Regions from separate parts of the Caloramator sp. ALD01 genome, predicted to be linked through region 1. Evidence: a T-box and tRNA genes for the amino acid it is inferred to sense, from the RefSeq annotation. Region 1 holds a T-box; the other holds one or more tRNA genes.

Region 1 (3,428 bases):
TAGTGATTTGGTCTACAATTTCCTTTTTAGTTGATGAGGTTCCAGAAAATATAACGAGCTTATTCATAACCCACCCCCAAATTTAATAGAGCCTTAAGTACAGATAAGCAACATTCATCATCCTTTTTAAGAGTAGGATGGTGAATGTTGCTATTTTTATTTTGAGTTTTATATTATTTTATTTATATTAAGGGATTTATAAAACAATATTACATCTTTTCAACTACATCAATTCCAAGTAGTGCAAGTCCGTTTTTAATAACAAATGTTGAAGCTTCAACTAATTTTAATCTTGCAGCCTTTAGCCCCTCATCTTCACAGGATAGTATTGGACATAGGTTGTAGAATTTGTTGAAGGCCTTTGCAACGTCTATTATATATCTTGTAACTATTGATGGTTCGTATTTTTCAATTGCAAGAAGTATAGCTTCATTGAAGGATGCAAGTAATTTTACAAGTTCAAATTCCTCTTGAGAAGAAAGCTTTGTAAAATCAGCTGATGTATTAAGTTTTTCCTCCTCTGCACGACGAAGTATGCTCTTTGCCCTTGCATAGGAGTATTGAACGTATGGTCCTGTTTCACCATCAAAGCTTAATATATCATCAAAGTTGAATATGATTTCTCTTTCTCTGTTGTTCTTTAGGTAAGTAAATATTACAGCACCAAGTCCAACTTTCTTCGCAACCTCATCTTTATTTTCAAGTGATGGGTTCTTTTCTTCAATAGCCTGTTTTGCACGTGCTATTCCTTCGTTTAGAAGGTCTTCAAGGAATATTACATCTCCCTTTCTTGTTGAAAGTTTTTTATCGGCAAATTTAACAAGACCAAATCCAACGTGAACACAGTTGTCTGCCCAATCATATCCCATAAGCTTTAGAGTGGTGAAGACTTGTTTAAAGTGTAGAGACTGATCCATACCAACTACATAGATATTCTTATAAAAGTCGTAGGTCTTTTTTCTATAGATTGCTGCAGCAAGGTCGCGTGTTGCATAAATTGATGCACCATCAGCCTTTAATATTATACAAGGAGGCATATTGTATTCATCAAGATTTACAACCTGTGCTCCCTTACTTTCTACAAGAAGATTTTTTTGCTTTAACTCTTCAACAACTGCATCCATTTTATCGTTGTAGAAGCTCTCACCTGCATAGGAGTCAAACTTTATATTTAACATATCATATATTCTATTGAATTCCATAAGGCTTACATCTTTTATCTTCTGCCATAGTTTAACCTCTTTTTCGTGTCCATCTTCAAGATTTTTAAAGTGTTGTCTTGCAATATCCTCAAGGGATGGATCTTTTTCTGCCTCATCGTGGAATTTAACATATATTCTAAGAAGTTCCTTAATAGGTTCCTTTTGTAGTGCCTCTTCATCCACCCAGCGTTCGTATGCTGCAATTAGCTTTCCGAATTGTGTTCCCCAGTCTCCAAGATGGTTTATACCTACACAGTTATATCCCTGTGAAGAAAGTATTTTGTATAGAGAATTTCCTATTGCTGTTGAACATAGGTGTCCAACGTGGAAGGGTTTTGCAATGTTTGGTGATGAGAAGTCTATTGTAACAGTTTTGCCTTCACCTATTTTAGAATGACCATAGTTTTCCCCTTCAGTTAATATTTTTTCTATAACACCCTTTGAGAAGGAGGCCTTATCCACGAAAAAGTTTAGATATCCTCCAACTGTTTCAACCTTTTCCAATCCATCTTTATCTATTTTTTCGGATAGTTCCTGTGCAATTAAATTTGGAGCCTTTCTAAATACCTTTGCAAGTTGGAAACAAGGAAATGCAAAATCCCCCATTTCAGGTTTTGGTGGGATTTCAATAAGTTTTTGTACATCGTCAACATTAAGTTCTGCAGCCTTTGCAATCTTTTCTGCAATTATTAACTTATAGTTCATTTTTACACCTCCGATATATGTAGAATATTGTTTACATTGTCTAATAAAAATGGAAATAAAAAAAACCGCCTCTATAATAGAGGCGGTTGTCCGCGGTACCACTCTAATTGGCTAAAAGCCCACTTATTTAGATAACCCACAGGGGTCTTACCATACTTGCAGATGCTTTCTGGCAGAGTCTCCAAGGCTCTTTTCCCAAAAGGTCTGTGTAGAGCTTCCACCGTCCTCTACTCGCTAAGACAGATGTCTTAAGGTACTCCTCCTCTTCATAGACTTTTAAATATTGAGTTTTAAACATTATTATAAAATATTAATTGCAATAATTCAAGGTTTATCTGTTGGGATTTACCTTATTTTCATTGCCATTTAAAAGTCTTTTGATATTGCTTCTATGTAGATATACTATAAAAAGTGAAAGTGCTAAAAGAACGATTAAAAGTTTTACATTTTTGTATTTGTAGAAGAAAATTAGAGTAATTATAAAACAGGAGAGCATTGATGCAACTGATACATAGTTGGTGGCGTGCTTTAATATTTTCCAAATAACTAAAAGTACAATACCAAGTAAAAAGTCGAGTGCAAATATTATTCCAAAGAAGGATGAAACACCTTTGCCTCCCTTGAATTTTGCAAATATAGGGTAACAATGTCCAAGTAGGGCACATATCCCAACGAATGCAGCAGCCTCCATAGATAGATATTGCTTTGCTATAAGTACAGGTAGGAAGACCTTAATTACATCAATAAAGGAGACTACAAATCCTGCCTTTTTTCCAAGAACTCTTCCTGCATTTGTTCCACCCATATTCTTAGAACCGTGTTCTCTTATATCAATATTATAAAAGGTTTTGCCAATTACCACACCTGTTGGGAAAGAGCCGCAGAGGTAGGCTGTAATAAAAAATAATAAGTTCTTCATTTTTACCTCCATTTGTTTTAAATTATGATATATATATTTTATATTATATTTAACAGATATGACAAGGATGTTTTTTTGGTTGTTATTGGCGAAAATATAATTAAAAATTTAACCAAATATAGGCTATTATAGGGTAATAAAAAGAGCATAGAAGAGTTGATTTATTATATACGTATTTTTTAAAAATTAAAAACAAGATTGGCATAGTTGTTGCTTAATATATTTTAAATTTATTTAAAAAGGAGAGGTTGAGATGCTTATATTTATAAAAAATATAGAGGTTTATTCTCCAGAATATAAAGGTAAGAAAAATATATTGATATTGGATGATAAAATTGCCTATATTGGAGATGACGATATTGATTTAAAACTACCTTTTCCTGTAAAGGTGATTGATGGCTCAAAGTATTATGCCTTTCCTGGATTTATTGATGGCCACGTACATATAACAGGTGGTGGAGGAGAGGGAGGATTTGCAACAAGAACTCCTGAGATAGTTTTATCGGACATTATAAAAGGAGGTATTACAACAATAGTAGGTTGCCTTGGAACTGATGGTGTTACAAGAAGTATGGAAAACCTTTATGCAAAGGCAAAGGCAC
Region 2 (3,428 bases), on a different contig from region 1:
GTTAATTTGTTCTTTTATATGTACCATTCTATTTATGATAACTAAAAAGATATTTTTAAGTATTATTTGGGGTATTAATTTTATTCTCTTTTTATTCAACTTTATTAAGACTTACACTAAAAGCAAATCTAATTTAACCGAAGAAGAACTAAACAACCTAAATACTAAAATTAAGGAATTAATTTTAGCAAATAGAGAAAGTAAAGCAATATATTTATATATGAAAACTACTGGAGCAGATTTAAAAGATGCAAAAGAATATATTGATTCATTAACAGATAATTTTTAAGTTGAGAGGAAAAGGTGAAAAAGTTCATTACAATCATAAAAATAATATTTTCAATAATTTGTTTATTAGGTGCAATATTGCTTTTTTTAAAAGATATTTTTATTCCTGCACTTATTCCATTATATCTATCAATTGCTATACTCTGTTTAATACTAACAAAACTTGAAAATTAAAAAATTCATAAAAACATTTGGATTACTACTTTTATATTAGGAATTACTACTATTATTTTAAATTTTGTTGTTGGGATAGAACAAAATTATAATTATAATAAAAAGGTAGATTTTGTCTTTAGCACAAATATAATTATTTTTTCATATTCTAATTATATAAGTATAATTAGAGGGATGATACTTTGAAAAATGATATCGATAATAAAACACGTGCACAAATTCCTGAAAGATGTCGTATAGGTTTTCAAAGATATACTGTTGTTAAAGGGGATACACTTGAGAAAATTGCAAAACGTTTTAATGTAACTGTTGGTTTTTTAATAGTAGAAAATCCCCATATAAAAGATCCGAATAAATTATCCCCAGGAGATGTGCTGTGTGTACCTATACAGCCTCCACCTGGTGTTGGGAGAGTACCAGAGAGCTGTCCTATAGGATATGAAAAATATACTATAAAATCAGGGGATTCCTTTTCAAAGATAGCTCAAAATATAGGGGTTCCAATAGATCTTCTTATTTGGAATAACCCTCATATTCCAGATCCAAATATAATTTTCCCTGGAGATGTTCTATGTGTACCCGTACCACTTAAACTGCCATCTTGTAATTTATTAAAACCTATAAATCCTTCTATGCAAAATACATTTGGCTCAGCTATGGTTCAAAAACAACAAAATGGACAGCACCTTCTTGTAATTACAGGAGTAAATCTTCCAAATCCTTCTCTATTAGGGAACTATGATGGTTATGATGGATTCGTTGGGATTGCAGGCATTGGAGGATATGGTTTCCCACTTACCCTTGTTTCGGATGAAATAGGTTTATGGACAGGAAGCATAATTATTTTTCCTCTTTTAACCTCTGGAGATCAAGTTTACATCATTCCAAGCAATTCTGAAGTTTCTGTGCCAAGCAAACCTATATTAGAAGGTATGTTAAAATAAAAAGAGAACAAAAGGTGCTTATATACTTTTGTTCTCTAAGAATTAAAGTGTTTCATAAATTATATCTATATGTTGTCATTTTGTTGTCAAAAGCTTGCTTTTTTACCTAACCACCAATAACAAAAGCCTTGAAGATATGCTCTTCAAGGCTTTTGTTGGTGCGCCCGGAGGGACTCGAACCCCCGACCAACTGGTTCGTAGCCAGCTACTCTATCCAACTGAGCTACGGACGCATATTCTTTTTTTGAAGGATAAAAGCCGCACCCTGTGCGGCTTTTATGGCGGAGAAGGAGGGATTTGAACCCTCGCGCCGGTTTCCCGACCTACGCCCTTAGCAGGGGCGCCTCTTCGGCCAACTTGAGTACTTCTCCATGTTGCCTACTTGATAGTTTTTATATGGCGGAGAGGGTGGGATTCGAACCCACGGTAGAGTCACCCCTACGCCGGTTTTCAAGACCGGTGCCTTAAACCAGCTCGACCACCTCTCCGTATCGGACATTTATTATTATATCAGCGACTTACTTTGTTGTCAACATCTTTTTAATTTTATTTTTTGTTTTTGTCTTAATTGCCCATCGACAATATTTATTATATAATCACCTTTCATTTTATGCAATGATAAATATATAGCATAAATGTATAGGAGTAGCCCTTTTAGTTGCTACTCCTATTTTTATAATTACTTTGTTATTCTTTCTATTCCACCCATATATGGTCTTAATACTTCTGGTATGATAACTGAACCATCTTCTTGTTGATAGTTTTCAAGTATTGCTGCAACAGTTCTTCCTACTGCAACACCTGAACCATTTAGTGTATGCACATATCTTGGCTTATCCTTTGCATCCTTCTTGAATCTTATATTTGCACGTCTTGCTTGGAAATCTTCAAAGTTTGAACAGCTTGATATTTCAACATATCTTCCGTAACTTGGCATCCAAACTTCTATATCATATTTCTTTGCTGCAGTAAATCCTAAGTCACCTGAACAAATTAGAACAACTCTATATGGTAATCCAAGAAGTTGTAATACTTCCTCTGCATCACGAGTTAGTTTTTCTAATTCTTCATATGAATTGTCTGGATCTGCAAATTTAACAAGCTCTACTTTATTAAATTGATGTTGTCTTATTAATCCTCTTGTGTCACGTCCTGCTGAACCAGCTTCTGAACGGAAACAAGCAGAGTATGCAACGTGCTTTATTGGTAATTTGCTTCCATCTAATATTTCATCCATATACATATTAGTTACAGGAACCTCTGCTGTTGGAATTAAGAAATAATCATCATTTGTTACCTTAAATGCATCCTCTTCAAACTTTGGAAGCTGTCCTGTTCCTGTCATACTCTTTCTGTTTACCATAAATGGAGGGAATATTTCTGTATATCCGTGTTTATCTATATGTGTATCTAAGAAGAAGTTTATTACTGCTCTTTCAAGTCTTGCACCAAGTCCCTTATAGAAGGTAAATCTTGCTCCTGTTACCTTCCCTGCTCTTTCAAAATCTAATATATCAAGCTCTGTTCCTATATCCCAATGAGCCTTTGCTTCAAAATCAAATTGTCTTACGTCTCCCCATCTTCTAATTTCAACGTTGTCTGCATCAGTTTCTCCCTTTGGAACATCCTTGTGTGGAACATTTGGAATTCTTAGAAGTAGATAGTTTATTTCTTCTTCTACCTTACTAAGTTCTGCGTCATATTCCTTGATTTTATCTGATAGTTCCTTCATTTCCTTTAATAGTTCATCTGCATTTTGGCCTGCCTTTTTAAGCTTTGCTATTTCTTGTGAATCTGTATTTCTCTTGTTCTTCAAAACTTCAACTTCAGATAGAATGCTTCTTCTTCTTTCATCAAGCTCAACAACCTTATCAATCATTTCAAGGTCAAATGCCTCACCCCTAATCTTCATTGCTTCTTTTATAGCCTCGTGTTCAGCTCTTATTCTTTTTAGGTCTAACATTTTAAATCCTCCTTTTCTATATTAATCTACTTAAATTTTTTACAAAAATAAAGACCCTT

The links. A T-box is a leader RNA that pairs with one kind of tRNA and senses whether it is charged. The one in region 1 lies ahead of argS (arginine--tRNA ligase), so its partner is inferred to be a tRNA-Arg.
Region 2: it has a tRNA-Arg gene. The T-box ahead of argS (arginine--tRNA ligase) is inferred to sense a tRNA for this amino acid. The anticodon was not compared.

The regions. Positions count from the first base shown of each region.
Region 1 covers NZ_AXAA01000016.1:59,734-63,161, reverse strand. The annotation lists gene A3M9_RS0108020 (sigma-54-dependent Fis family transcriptional regulator) at 1-67, opposite strand, end outside; gene argS (arginine--tRNA ligase) at 210-1,907, opposite strand; T-box leader at 1,983-2,186, opposite strand; gene plsY (glycerol-3-phosphate 1-O-acyltransferase PlsY) at 2,239-2,826, opposite strand; gene iadA (beta-aspartyl-peptidase) at 3,080-3,428, shown strand, end outside.
Region 2 covers NZ_AXAA01000033.1:6,848-10,275, reverse strand. The annotation lists gene A3M9_RS0110500 (hypothetical protein) at 1-289, shown strand, start outside; gene A3M9_RS14275 (LysM peptidoglycan-binding domain-containing protein) at 645-1,406, shown strand; tRNA gene A3M9_RS0110485 (tRNA-Arg) at 1,563-1,639, opposite strand; tRNA gene A3M9_RS0110480 (tRNA-Ser) at 1,686-1,777, opposite strand; tRNA gene A3M9_RS0110475 (tRNA-Ser) at 1,804-1,894, opposite strand; gene serS (serine--tRNA ligase) at 2,086-3,369, opposite strand.